DNA from 3 places in the Ignatzschineria larvae DSM 13226 genome. Region 1 is predicted to be linked to each of the others. Evidence: riboswitches for the same ligand, from Rfam matches in the RefSeq annotation. Region 1 holds a riboswitch; each other region holds the start of a gene.
What was found. A riboswitch is a leader RNA that binds a small molecule or an ion and turns the genes downstream of it on or off. The one in region 1 is predicted to bind thiamine pyrophosphate.

Region 1 (7,372 bases):
GCCTCCTTTAGAGAAGATGTTGCTGAGATTGAAGACCTAAAACCAGGAATGCAGTTAGAGGGTGTTGTCACAAATGTGGCAAACTTCGGTGCTTTCGTAGATATCGGCGTTCATCAAGACGGTTTAGTGCATATTAGTGCCCTAGCCGATCGCTTTGTGAAAGATCCTTATGAAGTCGTTAAAGTCGGCGATATCGTGAAAGTGAAAGTATTAGAAGTGGATGTTCCACGCCGACGAATTGCCCTAACAATGCGGATGAACGATCCTATTGGAGAAAATGTAACAGACGGCAATAAAGGCTTTGCGCCGGCATCACAAAAGCAGAAGCGCTCAATGAATCAAACACAAAAGAGTGCGCCAAGTAATAATCCTTTTGCCGATGCACTCAAAGGATTCAAAAAGTAGATCCGTCGCCCATTTTGCCCATCAAAAGAGTCGCGCATAAGCAATCACGCTAATACAAACCATCACTGCAACTAAGATATTACTAAGATATTGCTTGCAGTAGGGTTTGTATTAGAATGCTCTTTTGCGCTATTAATAAATAGCCTCTAAAATAGAATAAATAGAAGAAATAGAATTCAATCTGCTATTCAATCAGCCATTAAACGTAAAGGTATGCTATGCGTCATAAATTTCGTACACTCACTTTGGGATTACTCCTCTGTATTGCAGGATGTACTCAACCCCATTCGCCAGAAGAGAGTGTGCAACGATTTTATGAATCTTTGGCTAATCCTAATTATCCGGAGCTAATCGCGCTCTTTAATCTGAATGATCTGAATCAAGAGCCCCGCTCCGAAGCGGTACTCTACGAAATTTTGACCATTATTTTTGAAGATTTAGCCCTCAACATTAATGCGAAAGGGGGTATCGAAAAAATCGAATTTCAAAATGCCACCTTCAATCAAGATAAAACAGCAGCAACCGTCGATTACACACTCTTCTTTCGTAACAAGACGACACAAAGTGATCGGCTTGCACTTGTCAAAGATCACACCGGCTATTGGCAATTACAATTAATGCCGGCAAAAAGCGCAAATTAATGCGCAATTTGCCGACTGATACCCCACTTATAACCTCATTAGCGATAAATCTGACTCTCATTCGCACGGAATTCTGCTGATTTCTCCTGCATTCCGGCAATGATCTTCTGAGCTTCCCCTGATTGTGCTCCCCCTGATTGTGCTTGTGCTACCGTACGAATATCTTGTGAAATCCGCATTGAACAGAATTTAGGACCACACATCGAGCAGAAATGAGCTACTTTTGCGCCCTCTTGTGGCAGGGTTTCATCGTGATAATCTCGTGCTAACTCTGGATCTAAGCCGAGGTTAAATTGATCTAACCACCGAAATTCAAAGCGCGCTTTGGAGAGTGCATCATCCCGTTTTTGCGCATTTGGATGCCCTTTTGCAAGGTCCGCTGCGTGCGCCGCTAATTTATAAGTAACCACGCCGGTACGGACATCTTCCCGATTAGGTAAGCCTAAATGCTCCTTCGGCGTCACATAACAGAGCATCGCCGTACCATACCAAGCGATCTGTGCGGCTCCAATCGCTGACGTGATATGATCATATCCCGGTGCGATATCAGTCGTCAGTGGCCCAAGTGTATAGAAAGGCGCATCGTGGCAATATCGCTCCTGCATCTCCATATTCTCTTTGATCTTATTCATCGGTACGTGCCCGGGGCCTTCGATCATCGTCTGGACATCATACTCCCACGCAATTTCTGTCAACTCCCCTAAGGTCTTAAGCTCAGCAAATTGTGCTTCATCATTGGCATCGGCAATCGACCCTGGTCGTAAGCCATCCCCCAACGAGAAAGCGATATCATACTGCTGCATAATCTCGCAAATTTCTCGAAAATGGGTATAGATGAAATTCTCTTTGTGATGCGCAAGGCACCACTGTGCCATAATAGAACCGCCTCGAGAGACAATCCCCGTTACTCGATTCGCCGTTAGCGGAATGTAGCGCAGTAAAACACCGGCATGAATTGTGAAGTAATCCACGCCCTGCTCTGCTTGCTCAATTAAGGTATCGCGAAACACTTCCCACGTCAGATCTTCGGCAATGCCATTGACCTTTTCAAGAGCTTGGTAAATGGGAACGGTGCCGATCGGAACCGGCGAATTGCGGATAATCCATTCGCGTGTTTTATGGATATCTTTCCCAGTTGAGAGATCCATCACATTATCCGCGCCCCAACGAGTGGCCCACGTCATCTTCTCCACTTCCTCTTCGATATTAGAAGTGATCGCCGAGTTCCCGATATTGGCATTAATCTTCACCTGGAAATTTTTACCAATAATCATCGGCTCGGCTTCAGGATGATTAATATTCGAGGGGATAATCGCTCGGCCGGCCGCTACTTCATCCCGTACAAACGCCGGTGTCATTCCTTCACGAATCGCGATAAATTCCATCTCCGGCGTAATCAGCCCTTTACGGGCATAATGCATCTGCGTCACATTCATTCCCGGCTTTGCCCGAAGAGGCTCCCGCTTTAATCCCGGGAAAGCGCCCTCTTGAATACGAGGATCATCTTCCCGTTTATAGCCATCATCTCGCGCACTTTTGATGCGTCCCTCATACGTCTCCACATCGCCACGCTCTATGACCCAAGCTCTTTTAAGTGCCGGAAGCCCTTTCGTCAGATCCACTTGGTAATCTTGATCCGAATAAGGGCCACTCGTGTCATAGACTAAAAATGGGGGATTTTTCTCAATCACTTCTCCTTTGGATCCTAAAGTATCTGAGAGGGTAATCTCGCGAAAGGGTACTCGAATATCCGGCCTAGAACCTTCAATATAGACCTTTCGGCTATTGGGGAATTGCTGTTGAAATTTTTGTTGAAATGGTTGCGATATTGGTTGCGCTAACGATTGTTCGGGTTGAAATGTATCTGCCATTAAATTGCTCCTATGATAATAAAAGAAGACAAGATTTGGGCTAGCAAGCGTCTATTGCAGGGATAATAATGGGATGTTTCACATAAAACGTCTCTATGATTAGAGCGCATTACAATCTGATAGCGTGACGGATCGATCTTATTAATCGATCTTTATTCATCAATCTTTATTGATCGATCATCGCTTTGAGATAATGATTCAACAGAATCAAAATAGAATAGATACTCATTATATCGCCTTACTTTCCTACGCTGGTATTAGCCAGATCAGGTCCAAAGGGTTTAAGCACAATGCTAATCTCAGCTCGATTTGAGCTCCCCTAGTGTGAATAAAGAGAAGAAGATCCGATTAAAGTCGTTTTCAATGAACTGTTAATGGATCATTGTTAATAGAATCATTGTTAATAAATTTTTAACCGCTCTTCACTTGCATTTGAATGTAGCCTGTTTTCCTTGAGAAAGCAAAAGTTCTTCCCGCTTCCGCGTAATCTCATTGCCACTAAAATTAGTAACACATTTATATTATTGGGATTATTATCTTCTCTTTCCTTTGTGGTTCTTCTATTTACACCCCTTATTCGCGATCCTTATTCAAGCTTGTTACAATGCTCTTCTCTCTTTTGAACTATTGATCAATCACTCGCTATGACTCGAATTAATATCATTCCTCCTGAAGAACTGTGTGATCAACATCTCCTAGCCGAACATCGGGAATTGACTCGTATCCCCAATGATATCGCGAAACGGCAAGGCAAAGTCCCGCTCTCAAACGCGCCGGGTTACCATTTAGGAACCGGGCACGTGACCTTTTTCCGGGATAAATTGCGTTTTTTAAAAGATCGTTATGACGCACTGCATCAAGAATGCCTAAAAAGAGGATTTAATGTGCTCTATAAATGGCCGGAAGATGTAGCAGAATATCTTCATCTCTGGAATGATTATGAAGTCACAGCGCAAGATCGTGCGATCAATATGGCGCGTATTATTGAAAGAATGCCGGAAAAACCCCGTTACACACCGCATCAAACAGATCACTCAGAAACAGAAAAATAGCGCTCTCTAGGGAGAACGGCTGGCTATCACTAGAATAATTCGGCAGATGAGTATCATAAAATCATCTCCAAGGCTAGAAGCGTCCTATAGAAAGGCGTACACTATTTGCTCATAAGATAAAAACAGTGACCGCTCCATCATTCTCAGGGATAGAATCTCTATGCGAAATACGCTTCTTCTTGGTATCTTCTTTGTAGTGCTCTCTCAAGTGGCTTTTGCGCTCATGGATAGCTCTATCAAATGGTTAAGTAACGATATCTCAACCGCAACGATCATCTTCTTTCGAAACCTCATCACCCTAATGTGGGTTCTACCGGCATTCTATCTCTCCGGCGAAATGCGCCACTCAATTGCAAGGCTTCCGCTACACGCCATTCGCTCGCTCTCAGGGCAGATCGGGATGATCCTCATCTTTGTCTCACTAAAAGTATTACCGCTTTCAGATGCCACAGTGCTCCGCTCCCTCACTCCGCTCTTCGTTCCTATTTTGGCGTTTATCTGGCTCAAAGAGAAGCTCAGTTGGGTGCTAATTCCGAGCTTCCTCCTCGCTCTAGCCGGCGTTTGGATGTTAGCCGATGTAGATAAGCCCCATTTCTCTCTCCTCTCTCTACTGCCTATTGTTGCCGGAATCTTTGTGGCAATGGCAATGGTGGCGATTAAGCGGGTCAGTAAAGTGGCAAAAGGTGCAGAGATTGTCTTCTACTTCTCTCTCACCGGCATTATCTCGGCGCTCGGTTTAGCGCTCTTTACTGAATTTACCCTCCCTACATCGCCGGCGATTTGGGGGATTGTGCTCTTAATGGGAATCTTTGGCTCCCTTGGTCAAGTGTGGGTTACGAAAGCAAACTCCTTGACAGATGCGTCAATCTTAGCGCCTTTCTACTATCTCAATGCCGTTTTTGGTGCGCTCATCTCCCATTTTTTCTGGAATGAAACACTCGGCTTCTGGGGCTGGCTCGGCGCCACTTTAGTGATATTGGGCGGATTATTACTCGTCATCACTCAACAGAGACGATCAAAACAATCGCTTTAAACCCATAGCGACAATTAATAGAGAAAATAGATATCAAAAAGCGAATATAGAATAAATAATTATTCAAAAAGTAAACACTCATTTTATTATTCACTGATTTTGCAATATGATAGCGCCTCTTTGAGGGATTTTATTGCCACAAATGGCAACCTTTTCAAATGACAACATTTTATTTTCATTCACCTTTAACCTTATGAGATTCAGATGAAGAAACAACTATCACTCTCAGCATATATCACTATCGGCTCGATGTTATTCGGGCTCTTCTTTGGTGCCGGGAACCTTATCTTCCCCGTTCATATGGGGCAAGAAGCCGGTGCTTCTATCTCATTAGCAACCATTGGTTTTATCCTTACCGGCGTAGGGCTTCCTTTCCTCGGCGTTGTGGCGATTGGCTTTTCTAAAAGTAATGGTCTCTATGACCTTGCAAGTCGGGTTACCCCGCTCTATGGCCTCTTCTTTACCATTGTGCTCTATCTAACGATCGGCCCTTTCTTTGCACTTCCTAGAACGGCAACAGTCTCTTTTGAAATTGGCTTAACACCATTTTTGAGCGAAGATCAATATACGATTGCACTCCTCATCTTTACAGTTCTCTTCTTTCTATTAGCGTGGATTCTTTCCCTCAATCCTAGCAATATTATGATGTGGATCGGAAAAGTGTTAAATCCGCTCTTTTTGGTCTTCTTAGCCTTTCTCATTATTAGCGCTTTTATCTATCCTATGGGAGATGTTGAAACGCTTCCGATTCAGCCGGCTTATACGCATAATGCGCTCTTTAAAGGCTTTACCGAGGGCTATAACACAATGGATGTATTAGCCTCTTTGGCCTTTGGGATTATTGTCGTCAATACCATCAAAAACTTAGGTGTAACGAACCCGACCGATATCGCCAAAGATACCTTTAAATCCGGTATTATTAGCCTTATTTTAATGAGTGTTATTTACGGTTGCCTCGCTTATATTGGGGCCACGAGCCTCAATCAATTCCCGCTCTCTGATAATGGCGGAATTGCCCTTGCGCAGATTGCAACCCACTATTTTGGTGCGTATGGGGCAATGCTCTTAGCGATTATTATCACGATTGCCTGTCTGAAAACCGCTATCGGTCTTATTACAAGTTGTGCCGAGATGTTTACCGAGCTCTTCCCGAAGATCTCTTATCGTCAATTTGTTCATATTTTTAGTATTATCAGTATGCTCATTGCCAATGTGGGTTTAACCGCGATTATCAGTATCTCCATTCCGGTATTGATGTTTCTCTATCCATTAGCCATCACTTTGGTATTCCTCGCTTTTCTCTCACCGCTATTTCATCATCAGAAAATTGTGTATCAATGCACCATCGGCATTACCTTTATTGTCGCAGTACTTGAAGGGTTAAAAGCCTCTTCCGAGATGATTAGCCAAAACCCTGTGGTTTGGACGATTACCTCAACAGTGGACGGGATTCTTCCGCTCTCTGATGTGAGTATGGGTTGGATTTTACCGGCGATTGTCGGCTTAATCATTGGTTGGGCATTGAGCTTTAAAACCCGTAGCAAGGCGGAAGCGGTCTAATCAATCATCAGTTGCAAGATGCCGGATAGAACGGCTTTCTTGCCTCGATTAGCTGATGTGCCGGCATTTCAATAATACCTATTTTGACCCGATATCACTCTAGATATCACTCTATATAAAAAGCCCACTGAACCTGATATTCAGTGGGCTTTACTCTATCCGTGCAAATATGCGAAAACTGATTTGTGCTCTATTTTTTACGTGATTATTCTCACTTTACTCTTCTTGTTCTACTAGTTCTCATTCTGAGATTCTAATTATAGTAGAGTGATTCATAGATCGGGAATTGCTCTAAAAATCCGGCAAGTATACCTGACATAAAGATTGAGCTCCCGGTAAAGAGCAACGTGCTCATAATGCTCGTACTCGGATCAGCCCCATAATCTAAAGAGAGATAGAGAAATTGATCATTCGCACTCAATTGCAGACCGACCCGAGAAGATTGTGCAAAATCGAATTGATCCGCTCTTGGCATCCGATTCACATCAAATTCAACGCCTAAAACATCCGCACTATTTTGTAAAAACTGTAGATAGTTGTAATACCAATTACGATCACCATTTTTAATATTCATCGTACCGGCAAAGAGCAGCTCTTGGGGATTAATCCCTTGTGAACGCTCTAACCATTTACCAAACTTCTCATTGCCTAATCGATCCTCTTCCATCACCATCTGTGGCAAGCGATTTATTCGAATATAATCCCCCTCTTCAGTCCAATAGAAGTGCCAATTGAGATCAAGCGCTCGTACGCCGTAGATATTCGCTACATATTCATTAATGAAAGGATAGAACGTAAGCGGTGTTAAAT
Region 2 (7,372 bases), 770 kb from region 1:
GTTCTCCATTATCAATTTGAAGCGATTCATCCCTTTATCGATGGAAATGGTCGAACAGGGAGAATTCTGAATATTCTCTATTTGATTGAGAAAGAACTATTAACCTTGCCGATACTCTATTTAAGTCGTTATATCGTAATGAATAAGCAAAAATATTATCAATTACTTTTGCAAGTAACATCCAATCATCAGTGGGAAGAGTGGATTCTTTTTATGCTCAAAGCTGTTGAAGAAACATCGATATGGACGAAAAATAAGATAGAAGCGATTACGGTATTAATGGAAGAAACCGTACAACATATCAAAGAAGAAGCTCCTAAAGTATATAGCTATGAGCTAGTGAACCTTCTTTTTGAACAGCCCTATTGCCGTATTACTAACTTAGTAGAGAAAAATATTGCTCAGAGGCAAACAGCTTCTAACTATTTACAAAAATTATGTGATATTGGTGTCTTGACGGAATATATGGAAGGACGAGAAAAGCTATTTATTAATGGTAAATTACTGGACTTAATGCGACAGTAATTGCTGACTATTTGCAAGCATTCCCTCCCGCCGGGAATCGGCTTTGGTTTGTATGGAATCAGTTTGTTCCATAAGAAAATTGATCGCATCGCCGGGGAGAAATATCCTGTTCTTTTACCGATCTCGCGCCGGCAGATGTGGCATTTCTCAATGCAGAGAGTTTGGTGGAAACTCAATCATGCTAACAATAGTGGCATTTTCAATGCCGAAAATTCATGTCGATTTTTCTCGATTATTTAGCGATGTTTTATTGATGTGTCGATTTTTTTGGATTTTTTAAACATATCGAGATGATATGTCGATGGTATAAACATATCTTTAAAACGTGTCGATTTTTTGCATTTTTTTAAACATATTGTGTTTGCTTATACCGTTGAACAATTGTGAAATTTTTCACCCGCGGGCGCTCGGATCTTCTGGTTTCACGATCATTCCCTCCCGCCGGGAATCGGCTTTTAATAAGAATGAAAAAATTTCAGAAAGTTTTCCCACATTCTAAAAGTGAATGCTATCTTTATGGTTATAGTTAATTCATAAGAGGATTTATCCCATCGCCGGGGGGAATGATCTCGCTCTTTTACTGATCGTGCGCCGGGAAATCTCTTAAATCTCGGGATCTGTTCTATTGCCGAGAGATTAAAAAATCGCTCACTCGCGGGCGCGGGATTTGTCTGGAATTGCAAACATTCCCTCCCGCCGGGAATTAGCTTCTATAGAACGACTAAGAGAATTAATCGCATCGCCGGGGGGAAATATCCCGCTTTTTTACCAATCGTGCGCCGGCAAGTTGTGGCATTTCTCAATACCTAGGAGTTTTGCTGCGGAATCTTCCCCTTTGAGGAGCTGTTCGGTATTGCCATCGTACGCAATGGTACCATCGTGGATAACAAGTGTTCTGGGCGCGATTTGGTGGGCATCTTCGATATTGTGCGATACCATCACTAAAGTTATATTATGCGCGTGGCAGATCTCATCTAAGAGCTGTAACATTTCGTGCCGAAGCGCAGGATCAAGGGCGGAGAAAGGCTCATCAAGAAGTAGAATCGGTTGCCGGCGGATAAAGCAGCGGGCAAGGGCGGCGCGTTGTCGTTGGCCACCGGAGAGGGTATTAGGATAGCGGTTGAGAAGGTCTTGTAATCCCACTTGCTCGGCAATTTGCCTGACTTTTGCAATCTCATCGGGCTTGAGATGTAGTGTCGGGCGTAATCCTAAACCGATATTTTGCAGAACGGTCAAATGGGCAAAGAGATTATTCTCCTGAAATAGCATAGATACCGGACGCTTTGCCGGCGGAAGCTTAGTCACATCTTTGCCGGCAAGGATTATCTCCCCTTGTTGCGGAACGTGAAAACCACTGATTAAACTCAATAGCGTACTTTTCCCCGCGCCACTTGGCCCCATAATTGCCACTCGCTCCCCTTGTTCAATGGCACATTGAAACAGCATCGATTGCGTCTTGTCATTAACGCTAGGATGAAAGAGAACATTATTGAGCCGAATCATAATCTTTTCCTGAGAGTTGTTCGAGTAAGCTAAAAAGGATAAAGCAGAGGAATAGTAGTAACATTGCCGTTACCGCTCCATCATTGGTACGATATGCCCCTAATTGCTGATAGAGATAGTAGGGTAATGTGCGAAAATCCTCATTGCCAAAGAGCGCCACTACGCCAAAATCGCCAATGGAGATCACCGAAGCAAAAGCAAGGGCTTGAGCAATGGGCTTTTTGAGGGCTTTCAGTTCAACGATCCATAACCGGCGAACGCCTTGAATATTGAGAGATTGGCAGAGGGGATTGTAGCGCTCCGCAAGATCTCTCATCGGATTATCGAGGGTTTTCAGCGCATAAGGAATCGCTAGGAGTGCATTCGCCACAATCACTACAGGATAAGGGGATTGGGGAATGCCGATCGTCTCATTAAAGAGAATAAAGAAACCTGTTGCTAATACAATACCCGGCATCGCTAAAATTAACAGGCCACTGAGCTCTAAAGTCTGTCCCCACCGTTCATTCCCCCGAAGTCGAAGCTCCCGACTACTCCAGAGAATCATCATCGTGAGTGTCACCGAGAGAAGCCCGGCACACAGCGCAATAATCAGCGAGGTGGAAGCCGCTTGCCACAGTGCTGATTGTTGCAGTACGGCAAGAATGCGCCCATTCAATCCATCAATAATAATGGCAATGAGCGGTGGCAGGAGTAGTAAAAGCGCTAAGAGAATAATCAGCGTATCTCGAATCTGCCGAAAATGATTATCTGCCGGATCGAACCAACGCCGTGCTTGTGTGGTGCCAATGGCAAAGGCGCTATTGATGCGTTGGCTAAGTAGGACTAAACCGATACAGAAAAAGAGTTGAATAAGGGCTAAAATCGCCGCTCTACCGGGATCAAAATCATAATTGAGCGCTTGATAAATCGCTAACTCAATTGTGGTTGCTTTCGGTCCACCTCCAAGGGCTAACACTGTGGCAAAGCTCGCAAAGCAGAGCATAAAGATCAGTGCCGCAGTAGGTAATAATTGCCGGCGCAGATAGGGCCACTCTACAATGCGAAATTGTTGCCATTCATTAAAGCCTAATTGCGCTGCAATCTGCCGCTGTTCTACAGAAATACTCTCAAGCGCTTGTAGTAACATTCGAGCGGCAAGGGGGAGATTGAAAAAGACATGAGCGAGCAGAATCCCTTGTAAACCATAAGGTGAGAAGCGATATTCAAGCCCTATCATCTCCAATAGCATCGCAAGCCAACCACTTTTACCATAGATCGAGAGAATGCCAAATACGGCCACTAAGACCGGTAAGACTAACGTCATTGCACAGAGACGAAGAAGCAGGGTTCTCCCGGGGAAACGCCGGCGATAGAGTGCTCTAGCGAGTAAAATAGCGGGGATCACAGAGAGTAGGGCAGAGAGAAAGGCTTGATAAAAGGTAAAGCCAATCACGTGCCAGAGATAGTGATCATGCCAAATAGCGCTCAAGGAAATAGATGGCGCAAAGCACCAGAGCGCACCAAAGGCGAGGAGCGCAACGGTAATGAGTAATAGCGCCGCTACAATGCCCGGCCACAGAGAGAGAGAACTCTTTGGCCGATGAGCCTGATCTTGCAAAGCCGATTGACGGTGATGATGGGGTAGGGAATACATCAATGAGAGATCCTCATTCAAGTCAATTATTGACTCACCGCCGATTGCCATAAACGAATCCAATGTTGTCGCTCTTTCTCCACTTCTTCAGCACTAAAGAGCAACGCTTTGCTTGGAATCGGCAGCGCTTTGTAGACTTCCGGTAATGGAATATCAATCACAGGATACATCCAATTGGTAGTCGGGAGCGTCTCTTGAAATGCCGGCGTTAACATAAATTGCAGGAATTGATCGGCTAATGCTTCATTTTGGCTTGTAGCCAACTTCGCTGCGACTTCTACCTGTAGATAGTGCCCTTCATCGAAGATTGCTGCCGCATAGCTGTCATCTTTATCATAGAGCATCTGATAGCCCGGCGATGTGGTATAACTCAAGACAAAATCACTTTCATCCTTGAGAAAGAGGCCATAAGATTCGCTCCAACCTTTGGTGACGGTCAGCGTCTTTTTCGCCATCTTTTGCCAAGCGGCTGTACTCTCATCTCCATAGAGTTTCTCCATCCAAAACAGTAATCCCAATCCTGGCGTACTAGTCCGAGGATCTTGATAGATAATACTCCAAGATTTACTACTATCGAGGAGTGCATTCATACTTGTGGGCGGATTTTGGATCTTCTCTTTATTATAGATAAAGGCAAAATAGCCATAATCGTAAGGAATAAATGTCTGATGATCCCATTCAATCGGCAGTTTGAGTTTTGAGGTATCCACATTGGCCGGAGCAAATAGCCCCGTCTCTTCCGCCGCTGCAATCAGATTATTATCAAGACCAAGGATAATATCCGCTTTACTCTTTTTACCTTCCATCCGTAGGCGATTGAGTAGGGCAACGCCATCACCGAGAGAGACTAATTTCAGCTCACAATCGCACTCTTTTTCAAAGCGCTCCTTAATCAGTGGCCCCGGCCCCCATTCTGCGGCAAAGGAATCATAAGTGTAGACGGTGAGTATCGGTTTCTCTGCCAAGGCGAACGTGGTCACGCAGGTTAAAATCATAGAAGTGGCAAGGAGAATTCGCCCAATCGGTTGAGCAATCGATCGAGATAAGCGTTGAAATATGGAAGAATCAGTTTTATGCGTCATAATAGCTCCTGTGTAATGCGTCACAGGATCTGAGGGAGATCGCCCTCGTGGCCATCTGCTCTCAAATCCCTACGCCGGTATTGTCCGGATCAGGTTCGACGGGTGAAATCTCAGCCCTTTAAAGATCAGATCATCCTAATCATCCCTAAATGGCACCCCGTTGAGATAGCCCTCATTGTAGAGATTTTCAAGAGCTCTGTAAACTTGTGTCATAAAAGGGGATGTTTGATGGTTGTCACTAAGTAAATCTATCCCATCGCCGGAGCGAAGTATCCCGCTCTTTTACCAATCGTGCGCCGGCAGATTGGACATCTTTAATGCCGGGAGTTAAGCGGAAATTCTATCTATGCCGGCAATAGTGGTATTTCTCAATGCAGAGAAAATAGTTTGAGAAGTTGAGAAACTGCTCACCCGCGGGCGCGGGATTTGTCTGGAATTGCAAGCATTCCCTCCCGCCGGGAATCGGCTTTTAATAAGAATGAAAAAATTTCAGAAAGTTTTCCCACATCTGAAAAGTTAGAACTATCTTTATTGATATAAGACAATCCCTCCCATCGCCGGAGCGAAGTATACCGTTCTTCCATCAATCGCGTGCCGGCAGGTTGGGCATCTTCAATGCAGGATAATAAATAGATCGTTCATCTGTGTCGAGCATTGCCGAGAGTTAAGCGGACATTCTATCTATGCTGAAATATAATGATATCTCTCAATGTTGAGAAAATAGTTTGAGAAGTTGAGAAACTACTCACCCGCGGGCGCGGGATTTGTCTGGAATTGCAAGCATTCCCTCCTGCCGGGAATTAGATTTGATTTGAGATTACTAAGAAAACTCCTCCCATCGCCGGGGGATAGTATATTTTTATAATTTTGATATGGACTCATACTATCAGTCCAGATTATTTATCTGGATCTGCTTTTTTATTATTTTCATGATTGAATAATAAACTTTTTAATCCCATGACAATTGGAAGACTTAAAAAGGCAATGCTAACAGTGGGGTGAGCATCACTCCAAATACTGATTAGAGAAGCCGCTATTAAGCCCCAAACTAACCATGTGCCTCTTTTATTGGATTTTTCGGCTAAATTGAGCGATCTAGACACTCGGTCGATTTCAGAATCTGTTAGTGCTTTTTCAATTTGCATAGTATGTTCTCTTTATATTATTGACATTTCAATAATCTTTGTTGCCACACCAGGCACAATTTTTTCATACTCTTCTAATAAAGCGGGGGGAGGTAATGGGCCTGAAAAGAGCTGGCTTTTAATTTGCAGCGTTTCTTTTATTTTTTCTTCTTTAATTTTTCAGGAAGATCACTATTTGCAATTTGGGTAATCCTTTCTACTTCATCAGAAATTAAATCTTTCTCTGGTTCAGTTGAACAGGACGTTTCTATATCATTTTGTTTATCATCTTTTGATAGATCTTTTGTTATCACGGTCATCCCCATAACGCGCTAATACCTCAGCTGTGGCCTGAGAGATATCTTCGGCTACAATTTGCATATCTTCTTCAGCGCTTCTTAATTTAACTTTAGCTGGCTGAATAGATGATAAGTAATCCGTACAGTGACTTGAAATAGTAGGTATATCTGGAAAACTTATCATGTTATTAGACCAGTTCAAAATTCTATGACTCAGCTTTCTCATGAGTAAACTCCTTTTTAGTTATCACAGTAACTATGATGATTGTGTAATCCTCCCCTTTTTAGGGCTATTTAAAAGTAGAAGGTTTCTCTTGGTTTATTAAAGTTGACACGGTGGCACAGATCCAATGGCTGAATGGGGTCTTTCATTATTATAACTCCATAGCCATTTAGTGGAGTAAATTTGTGCTTCATTGATTGTTCCAAACAGATAATTCGATAGTAACTCCTCTCTTACGGTGCGGTTAAATCGCTCAATATAAGCATTTTGTGTGGGTTTCCCCGGTTGAGTATAGATCAGAGTGATCTTCTTTGAATTAGCCCAATCAATTAATTTCTGGCTAATATATTCAGGGCCATTATCACATCGAATCGCTGCAGGCTTTCCTCTCCATTCAATAATTCTCTCTAAGGAGCGAATCACTTTTTCTGTCGGTAAACTAAAATCAATATCCACGCAAAGACCTTCTCGATTATAATCATCAATCACATTAAAAGTTCGGAAATAACGTCCATTTTGCAAGCTGTCAGACATAAAATCCATCGACCATATTTGATTAATATCTGTCGCTAATCCCAATGCTTCGGGGCAATTTCTGATGATTCGTTTTTTAGGTTTAATTCTGAGATTAAGCTCTAATTCCCGATAAACTCTTAAAACTCGTTTATGATTCCATCGGAACTTTTGAATATTTCTCAAATAATCAAAACATAAACCAAAACCCCAACGCTTATGAGCTTTAGTTAACTTCAGTAACCAAGTTTCAATGAGTCTGTTTTCGGAAGAGGCTTTGGCCTGATAGTGAAAAGCCGTTTTGCTAATCCCAAATATCTCACAAACCAAACGAATGGAGATATCTTGAGTCTTTAAAACAGCTTTAGCCATCTCTTTTCGTTGAGATGGCTTTACCACTTTCCCTCTAAAGCTTCTTGGCGGATACGGGACTTTAAACATTCTTCAGCATACATTTTTTTGAGCCT
Region 3 (7,372 bases), 160 kb from region 1:
TAAGCTACTGCACTATTCATCAAAACACCATCAGCCCCCAATTCCATTGCAAAAGCCACATCTTTCGGGCTGCCTAAGCCGGCATCGACAATCACAGGAACCGTTGCTTGCTCAATAATATGGTGTAAATTGACCGGATTAATAATCCCAAGTCCGCTACCAATAGGAGATGCGCCCGGCATAATGGCGTGACAACCCATCTCTTGCAATTTGCGCGCTAATACCACGTCATCCGAGGTATAGACTAAAACGGTCATTCCCTCATTAAGTAGAATTTCTGTGGCTTTCAAGGTTTCTATAGGATCGGGCAGTAAGGTTTTCTGACAACCAATCACTTCCACCTTGATCATATCGCATAGCCCTGACGCGTGAGCAAGCTTTGCGGTACGTACGGCTTCTTCTGCGGTATAAGCGCCGGCGGTATTGGGCAATAATTTATAACGGCTTAAATCGAGCGCTTCTAATAGATCGGGCTGATTCTCATCGAAGATATTCATACGCCGAACAGCAAAGGTCAAAACTTCTGTTTCACTCGCTTCCACAGCCCCTTTCTGCTCCTCAAAGTTGCGATATTTCCCTGTGCCTAAAAAGAGCCGAGAGTTAAATTCAAAGTTTCCTATTTTTAAAGTCATCTTAACCACCTCCTACAAAATGGACTATTTCAAAACAATCATCGGCAGAAACTGTTTCTACCTTGTAATTCTCCGGGGAAATGACTGTCCTGTTTTTCTCAATAATAAAAAATCGCCGATGTGAAAGATTGAGCTTCTCAATCAGATCCGCCACCGATTTCACTTCCGCTGTAACCTGCATCGACTCACCATTCACTTGAATCGTGATCTTATTCATATCCTCGGCAATTGCATTTTTAGGTATCATCGTTACCGCTCCTTTTCTCTCTCTTTTCTCTCTCTTTTCTCTCTATTCTTTCTTCATCAAAATCTGCTGAAATTGTGTGGCTTGTCGAATGGCTTGATCGGTATCTAAGCGGTAATCTCTCAAGGGAAATAGAGTCGACATCAAGGCGATGCCATCGACAAAGGGGAATAGGCTTTCAACATTGCCAAGATTGATGCCGCCAATAGCAATTAGTTTGCCGGCAGAGGCATTATTCCCTCCATTGAGGCGACATTCTGCATTGATGGCTTCATAGGCTAACCGCAGATAATCAACACCTAATGGTGCATACTCTTTCGCTTCTGTGGGAAAAATGTGCCCTAAATAACCATAGTCATAATGGGAAAGTTGCTTCTCCACGGCATTGACAGAATGAAACGATCTCCCCCATTGCAAAGTGGGAAAAGTGGCTTCTAATCGGCTTAAAGGTAAGCTCTGCTCAGTTAGATGAACTTTCTGAATGCCAAAGGTCAGCGCAATATCTGCTCGATCATTGATAATGAGCTTATCCGCAGGAATATCTGCCTGTAATAGCCGTTCAATCAATAGCGCAAGCGCTTTAGGGGAGCGAGATTTTTCCCGTAGTTGAATCGCATCCACATACGGCAAAAGCGCACCAATATGCGCCACCAATGCTTGATCAGCAATCGTGGGGATATCTCGTGTGACTGCGTGTAGCTGTAAGGACTGTAACATCTTCTCTCCGTTGCGGAGATAAGATCATAATCGACCTGCAGAGGGATTCTGCCGATCCATTATTCGCCACTTTCCTCCGCTAGTATTAACTAGATCAGGTTCTAAGAGTCCCGAAGTACCACTTCGATCTCAGCTGTTCATAACAGCACCTCTAGGGGAATATTGTCTGCGCTATGGCACTGATAAAAAGGTGTATCCTCTACCTATCAGCGTACAATGCGCAATTTGTAATTCTGTTTGTAATACGATCAATATCGCGTTGAATCATCGAGTATAGAAGATCTTCTGACAATGGGCAACTCTCTTTTCTAAAGAGAGAGTCAATAAAAAAGCGACACCCCTTTCAGAATATCGCTGCATTAAATTATTGAGCTGTACTGCTATATCATCGGTACTCATCCTACCGATCGATAGATTTTCTCTTAACTACCGAGCAGTAACATCAGGTAAGCGAAGAAGATCACTAAGTGCGCAACCCCATCGACCTGATTGGTCCGTCCGCTGTCAAATGTTGCTTGGCACAGTACAAACAAACCACTCACGAGAATCACATCTGTAACTGGCAAGCCTAGAATAATTTGGCTACCCGTAAAGAGCGAGATAATCGCAACTGCCGGAACGGTCAATGAGATTGTTGCAAGCACCGAACCGAAATACATATTGATCGCTCGTTGCAGGTTGTTATTCAATACCGCCCGAATAGCACCTAATCCCTCCGGTGCGAAGATCAAAATCGCGACGATCAAACCCGTTAACGCTTTAGGCGCATTGAGGTTTGCAAGTAGAGACTCAAGTGGCGCTGAATCCACTTTTGTAACCGCAACAACCGACACTAAATGAACAATCAACCAGATACCGTGCCAAGTATTTGAGTACGGTGAAGGCATCCCTTTATGATTCTCATCTTGGTCTTCATCATCATAGATAAAGAGGCTTTGATGTGTTTTCGTTTGAATTACTAAGAATACGGCATAAAGCACAGCAGATAACAGTGCCACAAAGATCAGTTGACCATTACTATAACTTCCGCCCTCTAAGAAGCTTGGAAGAATGAGCACCACTAAAACAAGTGGAATAATCGCCGTAGTATATTGGGTAACACCGGCAAGATTAACGTGTTGTGTTTTAAACTTTTTACCGCCAATCAGTAGTGAAATTCCCACAAATCCACTGATCACCAGCATAATCAATGAGTAGAGCGTATCACGCATCAAGGTGGCATAAGGATCGATTCCATCAGGACCGGGCCCTGGACTTGATGACATAACAACAGTAATTAAGCTCACTTCCAGAATAACCACAGAAAGGCTTAAAATCAGAGAGCCGTAAGGTTCTCCAAGACGGTGGGCAAAGACGTCTGCGTGACGCACCACACTAAATGCACTATAGAGAATTGCGATCAAGGAGATAATGTTGATCACAAAGAGAAATGCTGTAGATTGGGTTGAACCAAAGAAAAGATCAAAACAGATGACGGCTATAGCTAATATAACCGCATACTCCTTATGTCGAGTTCCTTTATATTTTTGACCATCAATTAATCCCATTAATATCTCCTTATCTGTTAAGTGGTATATAAACTATCGCAGGCAACGCGCCCTTGACAGATGAAGATCTCCTAGTTGACCAACGTCAATATCTGACGATAATTATTAATTATCAACTTGGCGTTTTATTTTACTTTTTTTATCGCTAAATTGCTATTTTTTATACATTTTTTGACAATAAAGCGCTCTATTCTACACATATTGACATTCAACACACGAACAATAACCGTTCCCACGATTAATCAAAGGGATCAAATATCATTGGTAAAGTAGAATAAGCACCCCCCAACAGCCCCTAAATAATAAAATAACTTATTGAATAGTATAGCCTTATCACTTATTCAAATAAGCCTTTCTTACTTAAATCATCAGTGGTGCAATCAAAATTACATCCGTTATTCATTTGTCACTTGCGCCTCTTCTTTTGTACCGCAAGTAGGACAGAAATTAAGAAAAGCGTTTTTACGGACATGACAAGTAGGACATCGTTTATAGAGAGTAATACCACAATGTGGACAATAGTCAATTGAGGGATCACGATAATTTATGCCTCTTTCACAAGAGGGACAGAGTGATTTATCAAGCCGTTGTAATACAAAGCTATAATTGAGCATCTTCCGGCGCTCCACATCCGTCGCCGATTCTTCTTGTCGCTGCTTTTCGCGATAACGATTGAGAGTGCGAATCGCATAATAACCGCCTAAGAATGTCAGGATCAAGCCCACACTAAAGCGCACATAACCCCCATAGCTTGGAAGATAGGGCACTAATTCAAAGAAAAAGGCAAAGAGCGCAAAGAAGATAAATCCCCAACTAAAAGGCCAATAGCGACCGTTTCGGCGCTTCACAAAGAGATAGCCGGCAATCACTAAGAGCGGTAAAGTGACTGCTAATCGAATCAGGAAAATCTGTAGAACCTGTCGCCGATCGGCCTGATAATAGCGTTCCCAAGCTTGATCGGTGAGCGTGTTGACCTTTTGCAGTAACGCTTCTCGCTTATTCAAAATAGCTTGCCAATCTTTCTGTGCCGAGAGATTCTCTCGTTCAAGCTCCGCAATTCGATTCCGGCTTGCTTCTAAGGCTTCGGTTCGGGTCATTAACTCAGGATCTCGCTTTGGATCTAAGGTCGCTCCCCGCGTTTTCAGCCAATTTTCAAAGATCTCTTTCTCATTACCATAGGCTAATTGGGCGATCGTTAAAGCCTCTGCCGCCCCATTTTTGACAAGTTCCTGTGCATTCAGTTGCTCCGCTAATTGATTGTTTTGGGCCAATAACTGACTATAATCAGGCTCTTGATAGAAATTCTCAACCTCTAACCGCTCTGTCACTGCCGGCAGATCGCTAATGACACGCTCTCCTATGCCTGTTAAGAAAAAGGCAAATAGAATCGCCACCATCCATAATAGGCGATTTAACCATTTCTCTGTTCTACGCTTTGATCGACTCATCATTCTTCCTTGTCATCTTAAAAATAGTCAATGTATGAAACGCGCTCATCACGCTATTGATCATGAATATATTGAATACATTAAAAAAAGAGATGACCATCTTCAGATCGCCATCTCTTCGTCATCGATTGATGTGATATTGCTGTGATACTTTATTGTAGCAACTCTATGAATTTCCGGTAAAAATTCTCTTATTTAATAAGGTCTTTTCCGAGATTTAATTCGAAAATTCAACCCTAACGCTCAATTCTAACGTTCACTGTATCACTTTACTGCTTCAATTTACTCATCATTAGGGGTTAACCCTTTTAAGAGCCCTTAGAACTTCCGTTCAACTGCATAGTAAGCTAATGTTTTTAAGGCTTCTTTATAAGGGGAATCTGGCAATGGGGCTAATGCTTCTACCGCAAGATCCGCCTGTTTTTCTGCCATTTGGTGCGTATATTCCAGCGATTCTGTACGCGCAACGACTTTTAAAATCGTCTCTAATTTAGAGATATCAGCATTCACAAGCGCATCTTGAATCAGTGTTGCCTCTTCCGGCGTTCCCACACGCATCGCATAAATGAGCGGTAATGTGGGCTTTCCTTCCGCAAGATCATCGCCGGTATTTTTACCCATCTCCGCCGCGCTTGCCGAGTAATCTAAGATATCATCCACTAATTGGAAAGCGGTCCCTAAATACATTCCGTAAGTCGCAAGCGCCGTTTCATAATCATCCCCGCCCGCCTCTCTTGCTAAAATCCCCGCTACAGCGCCGGAAGCTTCAAAGAGCTTAGCCGTTTTGGAATAGATAACATTCATATAATTCTCTTCGGTGGTATCAGGATCGCCGATATTCATCAGCTGCATCACTTCCCCTTCGGCGATAATATTGGTCGCATCCGAAAGAATATTCATAATCGGCATCGATTTAAGGCTGACCATCATCTGAAATGATCGAGTATAGATAAAGTCACCCACTAAAACAGCGGCCTCATTCCCCCAAAGCTCATTGGCAGTCTCCCGTCCACGGCGCATATCAGAGTGATCGACCACATCATCGTGTAGCAAAGTCGCCGTATGGATAAACTCAATCAATGTGGCTGCAGTAATGTGTCCTTCTCCCTCGTAACCCGCAGCTCTTGCCGCTAGTAGCGTGATTAAAGGACGTAGACGTTTGCCCCCTGAAGAGACGATATATTGCCCGACTTGATTAATCAAGACGACATCGGAATGAAGCGCACTTAAAATCTTCTGATTAACCGCGGAAAAATCATCTTTTGCAAGCGCTTGAACTGCTTCTATTGACATTGTGTAGATACCTTACATTCTCAAAATAAGAAATTTCAATCAGTTTTAATGAGTTACAATTTAACCAAAACTTCCCTCATTATAAATGAATTTGTGATAAATGGGGGTTCTTTTATGGGACTTCTTTTATGGCAACCATCCAACAGTGCCCCTTATAATCACTCATTATTGCGCAAAAGTATTACAAGCGTTAAGATCGCCACTATTAAAACCGCGCATAAACCATTGTTGTCGTTGTTGCGATGTACCGTGGGTAAAGCTATCGGGCACCACTACGCCTCGTGATTCTTTCTGCAGGCGATCATCCCCGATTGCAGCGGCTGTTCTCATCGCCTTTTCCACATCACCTGCCTCTAAGAGATTTTGATGTTGCACTGATCTACCCCAAATACCGGCAAAACAATCTGCTTGTAACTCTAATTGCACCGAAAGACGATTCGCCTCGGCTTTACTCTTAGCCCTTGATTGTAACTCTCGAACCTTTGTTGAGATCCCGAGCAAATTCTGCACGTGATGACCGATCTCGTGGGCAATGACATAACCTTGGGCAAAATCACCGCCACCGCCTAAATTGCGTTTCATATCATTATAGAAACTCAGATCCAAATAGACCTTCTCATCGGCAGGACAGTAGAAAGGCCCCATTGCCGCCTGCCCATAACCACAGGCTGTTCCAGTACTCCCGTTATAAATCACTAATGTGGGCTCTCGATATTGCATGCCTTGTACACTAAACTGAGTACGCCAGAGATCTTCTGTTTTCGCTAAGGCAACCGCCGTAAAATCTGCCATTTCCTGCTCTTCTGCCGTGGGGGTATAAGGCTGCCCATCAGTCGTTTGACCTGTCAATGCCATCTGTCCATTTAATAATGGGGTCAAATCAAAACCAAAATATCCTGCAGCTAAAACTACGACAAATAGTGCTATTCCGGCTTTGCCTTTCAATGGAAGAGGCATTCCACCCCCACTAGCACGACCGCTTGACTTACCACGACGATCTTCGATATTTTGACTGCGACGCTCATTTTCCCAACGCATAATAGCTATTTCCTATGATGATCTATGATTGATTACTATTACTCATTTCATATTAGAGCAATTCAGCAATATTCACGTGTTATGTAACGTTTTATCCATAAATATATGGACGTTAATAAAGCATTAATTAAATCGCTATTATGCCGTTTTTTGCAACAATAAAAAAGAGATCGAAGCAGATCTCTTTCATAATTTATAGCAAATTATGTGAATTATAGTTATTTAGCATTAAAACGCTCTAAAATTTCAATGATATTAGTATAACCTCTATTTTTAGCATGCGTTAAGGCCGTTACCCCTTTATTGTCGGGGATATTGGGATCTGCACCGCCCTCAAGAAGCGTTTCAATAATGCCGGCATAAAGATCGGAACCATTACCTAAAATCACAGCTTCTAACAGCGCCGTCCAACCTAAATTATTCACATGATTGGGGTCAACACCGGCTTTCAGA

Region 2: it holds a riboswitch for thiamine pyrophosphate, as region 1 does, so the genes downstream of both, thiB (thiamine ABC transporter substrate binding subunit) here and thiC (phosphomethylpyrimidine synthase ThiC) in region 1, are expected to answer to the same signal.
Region 3: it holds a riboswitch for thiamine pyrophosphate, as region 1 does, so the genes downstream of both, WMO13_RS08495 (thiamine phosphate synthase) here and thiC (phosphomethylpyrimidine synthase ThiC) in region 1, are expected to answer to the same signal.

Annotation. Positions count from the first base shown of each region.
Region 1 covers NZ_CP150637.1:1,891,355-1,898,726, forward strand. Annotated here, with positions in the region: gene WMO13_RS07810 (Tex family protein) at 1-405, shown strand, start outside; gene WMO13_RS07815 (DUF4878 domain-containing protein) at 624-1,046, shown strand; gene thiC (phosphomethylpyrimidine synthase ThiC) at 1,085-2,917, opposite strand; TPP riboswitch at 3,144-3,248, opposite strand; gene WMO13_RS07825 (pyrimidine dimer DNA glycosylase/endonuclease V) at 3,562-3,969, shown strand; gene WMO13_RS07830 (DMT family transporter) at 4,130-5,002, shown strand; gene brnQ (branched-chain amino acid transport system II carrier protein) at 5,207-6,562, shown strand; gene WMO13_RS07840 (hypothetical protein) at 6,816-7,372, opposite strand, start outside.
Region 2 covers NZ_CP150637.1:102,473-109,844, forward strand. Annotated here, with positions in the region: gene fic (protein adenylyltransferase Fic) at 1-525, shown strand, start outside; gene WMO13_RS00435 (hypothetical protein) at 589-765, shown strand; gene thiQ (thiamine ABC transporter ATP-binding protein ThiQ) at 1,291-2,028, opposite strand; gene thiP (thiamine/thiamine pyrophosphate ABC transporter permease ThiP) at 2,012-3,715, opposite strand; gene thiB (thiamine ABC transporter substrate binding subunit) at 3,691-4,659, opposite strand; TPP riboswitch at 4,795-4,916, opposite strand; gene WMO13_RS00455 (hypothetical protein) at 5,643-5,891, opposite strand; gene WMO13_RS10640 (DUF2335 domain-containing protein) at 5,904-6,047, opposite strand; gene WMO13_RS00460 (hypothetical protein) at 6,156-6,395, opposite strand; one part of gene WMO13_RS00465 (IS3 family transposase) at 6,492-7,303, opposite strand; one part of gene WMO13_RS00465 (IS3 family transposase) at 7,303-7,372, opposite strand, start outside.
Region 3 covers NZ_CP150637.1:2,052,275-2,059,646, forward strand. Annotated here, with positions in the region: gene WMO13_RS08485 (thiazole synthase) at 1-632, opposite strand, end outside; gene thiS (sulfur carrier protein ThiS) at 634-879, opposite strand; gene WMO13_RS08495 (thiamine phosphate synthase) at 922-1,593, opposite strand; TPP riboswitch at 1,648-1,756, opposite strand; gene WMO13_RS08500 (calcium/sodium:proton antiporter) at 2,016-3,140, opposite strand; gene WMO13_RS08505 (zinc ribbon domain-containing protein) at 3,536-4,588, opposite strand; gene ispB (octaprenyl diphosphate synthase) at 4,907-5,881, opposite strand; gene ypfJ (KPN_02809 family neutral zinc metallopeptidase) at 6,047-6,919, opposite strand; gene WMO13_RS08520 (ankyrin repeat domain-containing protein) at 7,138-7,372, opposite strand, start outside.